DNA from 2 places in the Bacillus hominis genome. Region 1 is predicted to be linked to the other one. Evidence: a T-box and tRNA genes for the amino acid it is inferred to sense, from the RefSeq annotation. Region 1 holds a T-box; the other holds one or more tRNA genes.
The links. A T-box is a leader RNA that pairs with one kind of tRNA and senses whether it is charged. The one in region 1 lies ahead of ileS (isoleucine--tRNA ligase), so its partner is inferred to be a tRNA-Ile.

Region 1 (7,649 bases):
TCCGGTTGTACAGAAGGATAACTATTGCGTTCCGACTAGTTTGGAAATGATGTTAGGGGTATGGGGAGAAAAACGTACGCAAGACGAAATTGCACAACATATTTTTGATGTAACAGGTTCTAAGTTTTCAGATACAGTTACATATATAGAAGAGCAAGGTTACGAATATCGTTATTTTCAAGGGAATGAGGAAAATTATAAGAAATTACTCAATCAAGGTATTCCCGTTTTATTAAGTATAGATATTGAGCACGCTTCCCATGTACAAGTGCTTTCTGGTTATGACGATGTACTGCAAGCTTTTTATATTCAAGATCCGAATTTCTTGGAACCGATTCTTGTGGAATATGATAAGTTACAAGAAAAATATCGTTATACAGATTGTTTAGCTATTACGTTTATACCAAAAGATAGAATGGAACAACTTTCATTTTTAAATGAGGAAGAACACACTTATTATAAAACAATCTTTTCTCTTACAGATCATTTAGCTGAGCAAGATAAAGAGGGAATTGAAAAGTTAGTACTATTTTTAAAAGAAACAAGTGAAAACCCAAACACTTGGCTATATACGATTAAACATTTAGATGCTGAGGTAGATAAAGATTTTATTCAGTTTTGTATAGAAAAATTAATGGAAAAGTTTCCAAGCTCTGACTTTGTGAAATTGCATAGTGCACAGTGTTTTATTCGTCTGCAAGATATGGAAAAAGCAGGACATATGCTTCAAAGTGTGGAGAAGAAAAGCAATCAAGCGTTGTATCATTTTATAAATGGACGTTATTCTTTTGAGCAAGATAATTATGCAGAAGCGATTGCTAGTTTTCGTTCATCATTACAATTGGATGCAGATCAACCAGTTGCGTGGAGTTTCTTAGCATTATCATACATGTATATGGATCAATCCGAAAAGGGGCTAGAGTATTCTCTAACAGCTATAGAACGTAGCCCAGAAAGGTTTACACTTGTAAATCACGGTTTAATTTTAATAGATTTAGAACGATATGAAGAAGCATATGGATTCTTTAATGATTTATTAAAAGAATATAAGTATGAAGCGCACATATGGTATGAACGTGCAAGATGTGCTCAGCATTTAGGGAAAGTGTATTTGGCGGTAAAAGGACTTAAAGTAGCAATTCAATTAGATAAAACAGCAGCCTATTTATATACGAAGCTTTCGGAAATCTATGAATCAGATATGGATGATGAGAAAAGTACGAAGGAAATTTTATTACAAGGAATTCAAAATTGTGAAGATCAGGCATCTTTATATGTTCGTTTAGGAGATGTACATTTTCAAAATGATGAACTTGAAGAAGCGGAAACTATATATAAGCGTTCTTTAGAAGAAAATAATGAAGATGTATATTCTCATTTCGGTTTAACTCAAGTTTATATGGCAAAGGAACAATATGAGGATGCAAAAAACTATATTGTTAGTATCAATAAGCAATTTGAAGACAATCAAGATTTCCTTATGAATGCTGGCATGGTGCTATGGGATGCTGAAATGGCATTAGGTGGGGATGAAAAAGAGTTAAAACTTGCACTTTCTAAATTAGAGAACGGTATACGAAGCGTATACGCTAATATAGCGAGCGTGTTGGATGAGTATGTAAATCGAATAAAAGACACAGCTTTTGTGCAACGAGGCATAGCGTTTTTAAGAACGTTAGAAAAAGAGAAAACGGAAGTAATTGAATACGGTTGTTACGCTGGTGTTTTATATGAATCTATTGGACAGTATGATCAAGCAATGAAGAGATACAACAAGGCAATAGAACAAAAGAGAACTGCATTTCCATATTTTCGAATTGGCGAAACATATATGGCATTAGGACAATTGACAGAAGCAAAACAAGCGTATGAAACATGTTTAGAGCTTGATGCAAACTTCCGAGGTGTACATTTACAACTTGCAGAAATATATGAAAAAGAAGAGAATCGTTCCAAAGAACAAAATCATATGGTCCAGGCGATGAAAGAAGAACCAATGCATATAAATATGGAATATTTAGCGCAGCTTTCAGTAGAAATGAATCTTCAGGAAGAATTGCTAGTTGAATTAGAAAAATTAGCGGAAGAAGTTCCTGAAACATGGCGTTTAGATGCGATTGCATACGTGTTTGGCGCGATGGATGATATAGATAAAGAAAAAGAATATATCGAATATGCAATGAAAATAGATGAAGAGCATGTGGAAGTACTATATCATTATGCGAAAGTGCTAGTTAAAAAGCAGAGTGCAGAAGCAATCGAAGTTGCGCTGAAAGTAATGCATAAAGATTTGGAAAGTGAACGTATATTTGGTGTGTACGTAAAAGCAATGGAACAACATAAAAAATTATCCCAAATACGAGACGTACTTCATACGTTAAAGGTGAGAAAAGCAGAAAGAAGTACAGCGTTTATGTATGCAGCTACTGCAGTTGCCGAAAGATTAGTAGAAAGGCAGCAAAATGAGCAACCAAAAAAATCTATATTTAAAAGAGCATTTTATCGCATGAAAAATCGTGCGAAGGAAATTTCAATGATTACAGTTATTATTGATTTATTTGAAATCTCCTTGAAGTTAAACCCGAAAAATAGTATGGTAGCGCAGCGTTTCGCAATATTTTATGAGAATGCAGCGATGAATAAAGAAGCGATAGAGGTATTACAAACATCGTTAGAAAATAAGTGGGATTATGATGTAGCGAAGCAACTTGTAAATCTTTTCATTGAGTGTGAGGAAGAAGATATGTTACGAGATGCTTTTGAATTAACGAAACAAATGGTTCGAGAGCTACCGGATGATTATGACACTCTTCTTTTACAAGCGAATGTATTATGTAAGCTAGGCGAAGAAAGAAAAGCCGAAAAAATTTACTTGCAATTAATTGAGAAAACACCATTTGTAAGTAGAGGATTCCTTGCTTTAGCAGAAGTATATCAAAGTCAAGAGAGGTATGAGGATGCGATTTATTTATTAGAAGATGCTTCTGTACATCATCCAAATGAAACAGCAATTCTTCTTGCTTTAGCATCTTCGTATCATAGAGCTGGGCAAACGACAAAGGCAGAAAAAATAACAAGTGAAATATTAGCAATTGATGCTACTGACTTGTTAGCAAGATACGATCATGCTTGTTATTTAACATTATTAAACAGAAATGAAGAGGCAAGAGATGAACTTGAAATTGTGCTTCGTGAAGATGAAACAGGATTTTTTGCTGAACTTGCAGAGGAAGATGAAGATTTAGCAGGATTGAGAGAATTTGAAAAGTAATTGTATAAGAATAGAGAAAGAGGATATAAATAAAAATATGTTTTGAATTGGTTGACAATTAATTGCCCAATGGAATAAAATAACTTTTAATAAAGTATACAAATCTGAAGACGAGAAAGAGTAGAATAGTGAGCTGTTCCCCAGAGAGCCGGTGTATTGCTGAAATCCGGTGTGCAGACGTTATTTGAAAATCATCTCCGAGGAGCCGTGGCTGAATAAAGTAAGCTCGGACGGATGTCTACCGTTACAAAGAACGCGTATGTTAGTACGTTGCTAAGTGCTATTAGTGAAAAGCTAATAGAATTAGGGTGGTAACGCGGGTAAACCCGTCCCTACTTCATAGGGACGGGTTTTTTGTGTGCTTTTAAAAAATTCAAAGGAGTGATTGTACATGAAAAAAGTAGATGTAAAAGAGTCAGCTGTAGGGAGAGAAACACGTATTCGTAAGCAGTGGAGCGAGCAAAGTATTTTTGAGCAATCAATTCAGAATCGAGAAGGCGCACAATCTTTTGTGTTTTATGAAGGGCCACCAACTGCGAACGGATTACCACACGTCGGCCATGCACTTGGGCGGGCGATTAAAGATTTAGTAGCGAGATATAAAACGATGGCTGGATATAAAGTTTTAAGAAAAGCCGGATGGGATACACATGGATTACCTGTAGAATTAGGTGTTGAAAAACAACTTGGCATTTCAGGTAAACATGAAATCGAAGAGTACGGCATTGAAACATTTATTCAAAAGTGTAAAGAAAGTGTATTCACATATGAGAAGCAGTGGCGTGAATTTACTGAAAGTATCGGTTATTGGGTAGATATGGATGATCCATACGTTACTTTAGAGAATCCATATATCGAAAGTGTATGGCATATTTTAGGGACAATTCATGAGAAAGGCTTGTTATATAAAGGGCATAGAGTTTCACCGTACTGTCCAAGCTGTCAAACATCACTTAGTTCACATGAAGTTGCACAAGGATACAAAACAGTTAAAGATTTAAGCGCCACAGTTAAGTTTAAAGTGAAAGATAGTGAAAATGAGTATTTCCTTGGATGGACGACAACACCGTGGACGCTCCCAGCGAATGTTGCACTTGCCGTACATCCGAATATGGAATACGTAAAAGCAAAACAAGAAGAGTCAGTGTATATTGTTGCAAAAGAACGTGTGCAAGAAGTGCTTAAAGAAGATTATGAAGTAGTGTCTATCCATAAAGGAGAAGAATTATTAAATATTTCATATACAGCACCGTTTCCTATGAAGGAAGTTACAAATGGATACCGTGTGATTGCGGCAGATTTTGTTACTGCAGATAGTGGTACTGGACTTGTTCATATCGCTCCAGCTTATGGGGAGGACGATTATAGAGTCGTTCAAAGTGAAGGGTTATCTTTCTTACATGTTGTAGATGGAAAAGGTGAGTATACAGAGGCAGTACCATTTCTAAAAGGCAAGTTCGTAAAAGAATGTGATGTCGATATCGTTCGATATTTAGCAAAAGAAGGCTTGTTATACCATAAAGAAAAATATGAGCATAGCTATCCACACTGTTGGCGCTGTGATTCACCGTTACTTTATTATGCAGGAGAAAGCTGGTTAATTCGAACAACTGAGATTAAAGAAACATTTTTACAAAATAATAATTCCGTCACGTGGTATCCAGATCATATGAAGCACGGACGCTTTGGAAAGTTTTTAGAAAATATGGTGGACTGGAATATTAGCCGAAATAGATATTGGGGAACACCATTAAATGTATGGGAATGTGAAAGCTGTGATCATCAATTCGCACCGAAAAGTATTGCTGAATTAAGAAAGCATAGTACAAAAGAAACGCCTGAAGATTTAGAATTGCATAAGCCATATGTAGATGAAGTACAAGTGTGCTGTGAAAAATGCGGAAGTACAATGAACCGTACACCAGAAGTAATTGATGTTTGGTTTGATAGTGGTTCCATGCCTTTTGCGCAATATCATTACCCGTTTGAAAATAAAGAGTTATTTGAAGAACAGTTTCCAGCAGATGTAATTGCGGAGGGAATTGATCAAACACGCGGTTGGTTTTATAGTTTATTGGCAGTATCAGCACTATATACAGGGAAAGTACCATATAAACGAGTATTATCACTTGGGCATGTTCTAGATGAAGAAGGACAGAAAATGTCTAAAAGTAAAGGTAACGCACTAGATCCTGTAGATTTAGTAGAGAAATTTGGGGCGGATGCACTACGATGGGCTCTTCTTGTTGACAGTGCTCCGTGGAACGCGAAGCGATTCTCTGAAAGAACAGTACAAGAAGCGAAATCTAAATTTGTAGATACGTTAGTCAATGTGTATAGCTTCTATGTTTTATATGCAAGTTTAGATGAGTATAATCCGAAAGAAACATATGATGTTAAACGGACGAAATTAGATGAATGGGTGTTATCAAGATTGCATAGCACAACGAGAAAGGTAAGAACTGCACTTGATGATTATCAATTTACGAATGCAGCTCGTGAAATTGCGGCGCTTGTAGATGAAGTGAGTAACTGGTACGTAAGACGATCACGCAATCGTTTTTGGGAATCTGGTATGAATGCTGAAAAAGCAGCTGCATATGAGACACTTCATGAAGTGCTTGTAACAATTAGTAAATTAATTGCACCATTTACACCGTTTGTCGCTGAAGATATTCATCTGAATTTAGAGGGTAGTAGTGTTCATTTAGAAGATTATCCAGTTGTAAATGAATCACTACTTCAGCCGAAGTTAGAAGCGGAAATGGATGCTGTTTTACAAGTTGTTGAACTTGGAAGAAGTAATCGTAATCAACATTCATTAAAAGTAAAACAGCCGTTAGCAGAGCTGGTATTACTTGAGCATAACGAAAATGATATCGATTGGGAATCTTATCGTGATATCGTTATGGATGAACTAAATGTGAAGGCATTCCATGTTGAACTAGATGAAACGAAGTATACATCTTATCAATTAAAGCTGAATTTTAAAACGGCGGGACCGAAGTTCGGTAAAAATGTGAATGCAGTAAACGGCTGGTTAAAACAATTATCACAAGAAGAGGTACAAAACTTTGTATCTACAGAAAGAGCAGTTTACGAAGCAGCATCAGGAGAAGAAGTAGTTGTAACGGCTGAAGATGTGTTGGTAGAGAAAGTTGCAAAATCAGGCTTCTCCAATACGACTAACGGACAATATACGGTTATGTTAGATACGAATGTAACGGAAGAATTGTTACAAGAAGGGGTAGCACGTGAATTTATTCGCGCCGTTCAAGAATATCGTAAACAGTTGAATTTACCGGTTAATTTACGAGTGGATGTAATTCTTGATACAGAAGAAGAACTACAGCAAACGTTAACGAATCATAAAGATTTATTGGAAGAAAATTTACTCGTTAAGCAATTTACATTTGATCACTTAACGAATGACGACGATGAACTATCTGTAGGTGAGACAAAAGTCCGCATTAAATTAAGCTCGGCTAATTAAAGTGAAAAGGAAGTTGGAATCATTCCAACTTCCTTTTTGTATGACTGGGAAAGAAATATATTTCTAAAGTATTGTTTTCGTTTTACACATAAATATTGAGAAAATTTCACTCACCCTAAATGGAAAGGTAATAGAATTGCTCATATAGAATTACTCGTAGATTCACTTTATTTCGTTACTTATGGACAGTGATAGCCTTATAGGAATGGGGTAAAGGTTTCAATTTATTAGGGGGAGTGGTTCTATGTTTAACAAAAAAATGGTGGCAATGGCAATGACTGTACCATTAGTAATGGGGACAATTTCTACTGTGTCGGCACTGGAAAAACAACAACAAGTAAAGCTAGAAGCGTATTCACCGCAAAAGAAAGCAATTGAATATTTAAAAGGACATGCTACGGAATACGGATTAAAGCCAGACCTTTCAGATTTACAATATATTTCTACAACGGATACGTCAGTAGCTTCATATGTTCGGTTCCAGCAAGTAGTCAATGGTGCTCCTGTATTTTCAAAACAAATAACAGTTACTATTAATGGACAAGGGCAAGGAGTACTTGCTGTGTCTGATTACCAGCCTGTTCAAAATGTGAAGGAAATAACGAAAAAGATTAGTGAAAAAGAAGCAGAACAGAAATCAATGGCGTATGTTGGAGGGGAAAGTGAGCAAAACTTATGGGCTCCTACAGAGAAAGAATTCGGATATATTATTGAAGAGGGAATCGCTATCCCAGTATACAAAGTTGTAGTCCATTCTAATAAACCTTTCGGTGCATGGGAAACATTTGTTGATGCGGAAAATGGGAAGCTAATAAAAAAGGTTGATATAAACCGAAAGGCAGAAGGAACTGGGAAAGTATTTTTACCTAACCCAATTGTATCTAG
Region 2 (7,649 bases), 1.9 Mb from region 1:
TATTGATGGTGGAATTATTGGTATTTCTCTTATATTAGATTATCTTACTCCTAATATTTGGTGGTTAAGTTTTTCTACTTTAGTTGTTATCCTCAACATTCCTTTTATGTACTCCGGGTATAAGCAAATTGGAAAAACATTCATGTTATCTTCAGCATTTGGAATTGTAGCTTTAGCATTTATTGAATCAACGTTGCATGCTATACCGCCATTTACAACAGAGCCGATTTTAGCAACAGTTTTCGGCGGTCTTATTTTAGGGATTGGTGTAGGACTTGTTATTCGTCATGGTGGATCGTTAGACGGAACGGAGATTATGGGAATTCTATTAACGAAGAAATTACCGTTTTCTGTTGGTGAATTCGTAATGTTTGTGAACTTATTCATTTTTGCATGGGCAGCATTTGTTTTTGGTGTTGAACAAGCGATGTATTCTGTTATGACGTACTATATCGCATTCAAAACAATTGATACGGTAATTCAAGGATTAGACGAAACGAAAGCAGTTTTAATCGTATCGGATCAATATGAGGAAGTATCAAATGCAATTTTACACCGCCTTGGTCGTGGAACAACAAAACTTGTTGCTAAAGGTGGCTATACAGATAAAGAAAAAGAAGTTATTTATGCAGTTGTAACACGTCTGGAAGTGACGAAGTTAAAATCAATTGTGCATGAAATTGATGAAAACGCATTTGTTACGATTATGAATACACAAGAGACAAATGGTGGTAAGTTTAAATCAGCAATTCACTAAAAAGTTAATTGTAATATCTTTTGAAAGCAGAGAATTCTTCTCTGCTTTTTGTTATAATAATAAGGTTTCTTGAAATAAAGAATATATTTTAGGCAGATTGGTTTACAACTATAATAAGCTGTACTATAATTCAAATAGAGATAAATCGGAATCATTCTGAATTAAAATAGGTGAGATGATATGAATAATATATTGGAAATAGAAGGATTAACGTTTCGATATGAAGATCGAAACGTGTTAGAAGATATTAATTTGCAAGTTCCGAAGGGAGCTTTTTTAGGTTTAGTTGGACCAAATGGTTCAGGGAAATCGACTTTACTTAAATGTTTATTGGGTGTTTTAAAACCGAAGCAAGGAAGTATTAGATTGTTTGGCATTGATAGTAAGAAATTTAAAGAGTGGAATAAAGTTGGCTATGTATCCCAAAAGGCAAGTAGTTTTAACTCAGGTTTCCCAGCAACTGTTTTTGAAGTTGTTTCAATGGGGCTCGTTTCGAAAAAGGGGCTTTTTCGCTTTTTTACGAAAGACGATAATGCGAAAGTAGAAAAAGCGATTGCTGATGTAGGTATGAGTGAGTTTCAAGGTCGCAATATTGGAGAACTTTCTGGTGGACAACAACAGCGTGTATTTATTGCTCGTGCACTTGTAAGTAATCCGGAATTGCTTATTTTGGACGAACCTACTGTTGGGATCGATGTGAAAAATGTGGAAAGCTTCTATGAGATACTAGAGGATTTAAACAAAAGGCTAGGGATCACGTTAATTCTTGTTACGCACGATATGGGTGCTGTAACAGAGAAGGTGACGCATGTTGCATGTTTAAATCAGCATCTACATTTCCATGGGAATGTAGAGAAATTCCGAGAGTTAGAAGATGCAGAAATGTCGATTTTATATGGGCATCATGTTCATCGCTTAGAACATGAACATGGGCATCACGGGAGGATATAATGATACAGGATTTTTTACAATATGATTTTTTACGTAATTCTTTATACGCTGGTGTTTTAATAGGGCTTGTCGGACCACTTATCGGCGTGTTCGTTGTAATTCGCCGCATGTCGCTTATTGCGGATGCATTAAGTCATGTGACGTTATCGGGAATTGCAGCTAGTTTATTACTTGAAAAGACAATCTTTACTGGTGGGTTTTTAAACCCTTTATATATGGGAATGTTTTTTTCAATCGGTGGGGCATTGCTAATTGAAAAATTACGTACTGTGTATAAACATTATCAAGAGTTAGCAATCCCGATTATACTTTCAGCAGGGATGGGAATTGGAGTTATCTTCATTTCACTTGCTAATGGATTCAATACGGATTTATTTAGTTATTTATTTGGTAGTGTAAGTGCTGTAACAAGCTCGGATTTAATTATTATTGGTATAGTAGCAATTGTTGTTATTGCAACGATTGTTTTATTATACAAAGAGTTGTTTTTACTATCATTTGATGAGGAATATGCTGTATCAACCGGTTTGAGTGCAAAGTGGATTCACTTTATTTTCATTATATTAGTTGCTCTTGTAATTGCCGTATCAATGCGTGTTGTAGGTGTTCTTCTCGTATCATCTTTAATGACGTTACCAGTTGCAGCAAGTATTCGTATTGCAAAAGGATTTAAACAAACAATTTTCTTTTCCGTTTTATTTGGTGAAATTGCCGTAATTGGTGGAATGTTTGCTTCGTATCAACTTGATCTAGCACCAGGTGGTACAATTGTTATGATAGCAGTTCTTATTTTGATCGGTGCAATTTTATGGAAGAAGAAAAAAACTGCATAAAGTAGGGATAGGTATGAATCTAACAGAAGCTTTACGCCTAATGAAAGAAAAAGGATACAAACATACGGGGAAAAGGGAAGAGATGCTAAGGTTATTCGCGGCTCACAATCGCTATTTAACTGCGAAAGACGTTTTAGAGCATATGAAGGATGATTATCCAGGGCTGAGTTTTGATACGATTTATCGTAACTTAACGGTTTTTGCTGAAATCGGTGTTTTAGAACAAACGGAATTAAATGGTGAAAAACATTTTCGTTTTACATGTTCCATTATGGAACATCATCATCATTTTATTTGTTTAGATTGTGGGGGCACGAAAGAGATTACTTCTTGTCCAATGGATTTTATGAATAAAGATTTTAACGGTTATGAAGTAACGGGACATAAATTTGAAATATACGGTCGTTGTCCAAAATGTGCAAAGTAAAAGCTCGTCGGTTATATAACTGACGAGCTTTTTTACATAGAAAAGAAGGTTGCTCACACATTATTGTGGGCAACCTTCTTTTTATTGTTCTTGTGTTTCTTTTTCTTTTTCTTTTTCTTTTTCTCGTTCGGCAGCCATTTCAGCAGCGATTACATCGATTTCTTTTTTCAGTTCTTCTACCATTGTTTCTTCCGGTACTTTACGAACGACTTGCCCTTTACGGAATAATAACCCTTCTCCGCGTGCACCTGCAATACCGATATCAGCTTCACGAGCTTCACCAGGACCGTTTACAGCGCAGCCGAGTACTGCAACCTTAATTGGAACTTGAAGCGTAGAGATGTATTCTTCGACTTCATTAGCAATGCTAATGAGGTCGATTTCAATACGACCACAAGTTGGACAAGAAATAAGTGTTGCGGCATTAGATGCAAGACCGAATGACTTTAATAGTTCACGTGCAACTTTTACTTCTTCAACTGGATCAGCACTTAAAGAGATACGAAGTGTATTTCCGATGCCTTTACTTAAAATTGCTCCAAGACCGGCGGCGCTTTTTACAGTTCCAGCAAACAATGTTCCTGATTCTGTAATACCTAAATGTAATGGGTAATCAAAAGCGCGAGCAGCTTTTTCGTATGCTTCAATTGCTAAGTTAACATCAGAGGCTTTCATTGATACGATAATATCGTGGAAATCTAAGTCCTCTAAAATTTTAATATGGTGCAGTGCACTCTCGACCATACCATCAGCAGTTGGATATCCATACTTTTCTAAAATATGACGTTCTAATGAGCCGGCATTTACACCGATACGGATTGGAATGCCACGCTCTTTCGCTGCATTTACAACAGCTTCTACTTTATGGCGACGTCCAATGTTACCTGGATTGATACGTACTTTATCAATGCCGCCTTCGATTGCTTTTAAAGCAAGGCGATAATCAAAATGAATATCAGCAACAAGTGGAATGTTGATTTGTTTTTTAATATCAGCAATAGCATTTGCTGCGCGTTCGTCTGGAACAGCAACACGAACAACTTGACAGCCAGCTTCTTCTAAACGTTTAATTTCAGCAACTGTAGCCTCAACATCATGTGTTTTTGTTGTTGTCATACTTTGTATAATTAATTCATTGTTACCGCCAATTGTTAAATTACCGACTTTAACTGGACGTGTTTTTGTACGATGAGTCATTTCATTCACGAATTGATCGCTCTCCTTATAAAAGAAGTTTCTTATTTTAGTCCCTTACATCAATGATAGTATGTGTGAGAAAGGGCTATAGAAACCAAAGTACTCGGTTTCACTTTTACTATTGTATCAGCGCCTTTATATAATTGACAAGGATTAAGTGATGGCTTATTGATATAACGGGAATTTATAAGACTTTCCAACTTGGATTTTTGTAGCAGATGTATTTTTATTTAATTGCTTAAAGTCATCAATTACTTTTTCAATAGAAGGAATTTTTTTCTTATTAATCGCTTCTGTAATAGAAAGAACTGTATCGCCAGTTTTTACTTCGATTGCTTTATAAACTGTATCCGTTTCTTTTTCTGTTTCTTTCTCTTTATTTTGTTTTGTATCTGTATTTTCTTTTTTTATCGTTTGGGCAGCAGAGGTTTTTTTGTATGAACTTAACATCGGTAAAGTACCGATTTTTATGTCGTAATAAAATATATAACCGAGGACAAGCACGAATAAGAGTACACCTAATCTCTTCATATCCTTCACTCCTTTGCTAGGAATATATGCTTGTCCAAAAAAAAAATGCCTATTTAGGCATTTTTTTATAGTTCTTGTTTTTCTTTCGGTTTTGGAACCTCTTTCATTGTTAAGTATAGAACGATTAAAACAACTGCAATGTAAATGAATGTTGCACCAGGTACGTTTATTTTGAATAAATCCATAATCATAAAGAAGATTGTTGGAATTGTGTAGCTGTAAGCAGTTAATGTCCAAACTTGTTTATAAGATAATTTGCGTTGACCGCTCATCGCAGAACCGATGAAGGCAAGCAATGTAACTCCTACAAAGGTAATAAATAATTGGAATAAGTACAGTAAGAACCCAATAACGAATAATAAGATTGGATAAATACTGTCAAATAACGAAATGAAATCTTGTAAATCTTTTTTCTCAAGAGATGCGCCTAGTAAGTCATTATAGGAGTATGTTTGTGTTTGACCATTCCCCATGGAGACTACTTTATCTTTTAAAACAAATAAACCTGTTTTATTTTGATATTTTTCTAAGTCTGTTGAATTTGGATCAAATACGAAAAGGGCATTTCCGTCTTCTTTTTCGATAGGTTGATCAATATCAGCTTGTAGCTCGCCATTTTCAATTTTAAAATCAGGTAAATCTTTTTCGATTACTTTATTTACCATGTTAACACCATCTTGGATAACGCTACCGTACAAGAAAGTTCTTGGAATAGTAGTGATTAGGCAAAGAAGCATAATATACAAAATGGTTTTACCGATTTTTTGGAAACGGAAAAGCGCCATATCTTTAGGCGAATATACGCTTTTTGCTAGCTGTGTAAAAATGGACATAGATTCACTTCCTTTATGTATGTATAAAATCATTGTAACGTACGAATCTAGAGGAGCTCAAGATATATTATATTTACATATAGTAGAAAGGACTAAATTTCTTCTTATTAATTTACTTCTTTTAGTAGAGAAAAATACAATTGACACTTTTCTTTTGTATATGGTAAATTTATCTTACATTTTTCAAACGATATATCCGATGGGAATTTAGTTGTTTTTCATGTTACATACATAATTGTGGACCCTTAGCTCAGTTGGTTAGAGCAGACGGCTCATAACCGTCCGGTCGTAGGTTCGAGTCCTACAGGGTCCATATCCATTTCATATGTTTATTATGTCAGCAGGAAGCTTCCTTGTAGAAGGAAGCTTTTTTTACGGAATATATGAGCATTTTAATTGAAAAGAAGTGGGAATTTTGCTACTTTAATGATAGCAAGACAAAGCGATTTATTTGTTTGCACCCTATGGCAATTAGGGTAGAATGAAGTTGTAGGTCACATATATAGTGACAATACATAAACCGGGAGGAATATAACAATGGCAAAACACGAATTACCAAATTTACCTTATGCGTATGATGCTTTAGAACCTCACTTTGATAAAGAAACAATGAACATCCATCATACAAAACATCACAACACGTATATTACAAACTTAAACGCTGCTTTAGAAGGTCATGCAGAATTAGCTGACAAAAGCGTTGAAGAATTAGTTGCAAACTTAAACGAAGTACCTGAAGCAATCCGTACAGCAGTACGTAACAATGGTGGCGGACATGCTAACCATACATTCTTCTGGACAATCCTATCTCCAAACGGCGGGGGACAACCAGTAGGCGAACTTGCAACTGCGATTGAAGCGAAATTCGGTAGCTTCGATGCATTCAAAGAAGAATTCGCAAAAGCTGGCGCAACTCGCTTCGGTTCTGGTTGGGCTTGGTTAGTAGTAAACAATGGTGAGTTAGAAGTAACAAGCACTCCAAACCAAGATTCTCCTCTAACTGAAGGTAAAACTCCAGTTATCGGTTTAGATGTTTGGGAGCATGCTTACTACTTAAATTACCAAAACCGTCGTCCTGACTACATCGGTGCATTCTGGAACGTTGTAGATTGGAACGTTGCTGAAAAACTTTACCAAGAAGCAAAATAATTAAAGTTAATACAGCTAGAAAAAAGCTAGGAGTTTTCTCCTAGCTTTTTTCTATGCTCTCCTTTTACATAATTGAGCTTGTCTTTGGAAGACTAGAACATGAAGTAAAGGAGAGTTGTGTATGAAGTGGAAACATGTAATTGGTGATGTTGAAGTGAATCGGGATTTAGTATTATTGCTCGTTATAGGAGGTTTATACACGCTCGCAATTTCTTTATCGAATACGTTTGTAAACATTTATTTATGGAAGCAAACACAAAATTATGTAAATCTGGGCTTGTATAATTTGGCCAGCGTTGTATTGCAGCCTCTAACATTTCTTGTGGGCGGGAAATTAGCGAAACGTATTGATCGCTCGATTTTATTGAGAATAGGTGTAGGCACGTTAGCTGTTTTTTTTATCGTCGTTTTAGTAGCGGGAAAAAGTGCATCTCACTATATTTTACTAATGGGAGCCCTTTTAGGAGTTGGCTATGGTTTTTATTGGCTCGCTTTTAACTTGTTGACATTTGAGATTACAGAACCAGAAACAAGAGATTTTTTTAACGGTTTTCTCGGACTTCTTACATCTTTCTCTGGAATGATTGGACCGATAGCAGCAGGATATACAATTTCACGTATGGAAAAATGGAGCGGTTATACTGTCGTTTTCTTCCTCTCGTTAATGCTATTTGCGGTTGCAGTCGTTCTAAGCTTTTTTTTATCGAAGAGAGAATGTGAAGGACGCTATGAAATTGTACAAGTATTGAAAGAGCGGCAAGTTGATGAAAACTGGGGGAGAATTACGCGCGCTCATTTCTTCCAAGGTTTGAGAGAGGGAACGTTTATTTTCGTTATTTCGGTATACGTCTATTTAGCATCTGGTAGCGAGTTAGCACTAGGGAAATATAGTTTAGTGAATTCTGCAGTATCATTTGTATGCTATTATTTAGTTGCTCGTATGTTAAAGAAAGAATGGCGAAAAAAAGCAA

Region 2: it has a tRNA-Ile gene. The T-box ahead of ileS (isoleucine--tRNA ligase) is inferred to sense a tRNA for this amino acid. The anticodon was not compared.

What each region holds. Positions count from the first base shown of each region.
Region 1 is NZ_JAUCFS010000005.1:1,996,795-2,004,443, forward strand. Features, by position in the region: gene QUF93_RS12725 (bacteriocin-processing peptidase family protein) at 1-3,271, shown strand, start outside; T-box leader at 3,370-3,608, shown strand; gene ileS (isoleucine--tRNA ligase) at 3,663-6,764, shown strand; gene QUF93_RS12735 (M36 family metallopeptidase) at 7,009-7,649, shown strand, end outside.
Region 2 is NZ_JAUCFS010000005.1:3,852,129-3,859,777, reverse strand. Features, by position in the region: gene QUF93_RS22585 (YitT family protein) at 1-757, shown strand, start outside; gene QUF93_RS22580 (metal ABC transporter ATP-binding protein) at 938-1,708, shown strand; gene QUF93_RS22575 (metal ABC transporter permease) at 1,708-2,541, shown strand; gene QUF93_RS22570 (Fur family transcriptional regulator) at 2,555-2,968, shown strand; gene ispG (flavodoxin-dependent (E)-4-hydroxy-3-methylbut-2-enyl-diphosphate synthase) at 3,050-4,165, opposite strand; gene QUF93_RS22560 (protein YqfZ) at 4,331-4,696, opposite strand; gene yqgB (protein YqgB) at 4,762-5,529, opposite strand; tRNA gene QUF93_RS22550 (tRNA-Ile) at 5,769-5,842, shown strand; gene sodA (superoxide dismutase [Mn]) at 6,067-6,678, shown strand; gene QUF93_RS22540 (MFS transporter) at 6,800-7,649, shown strand, end outside.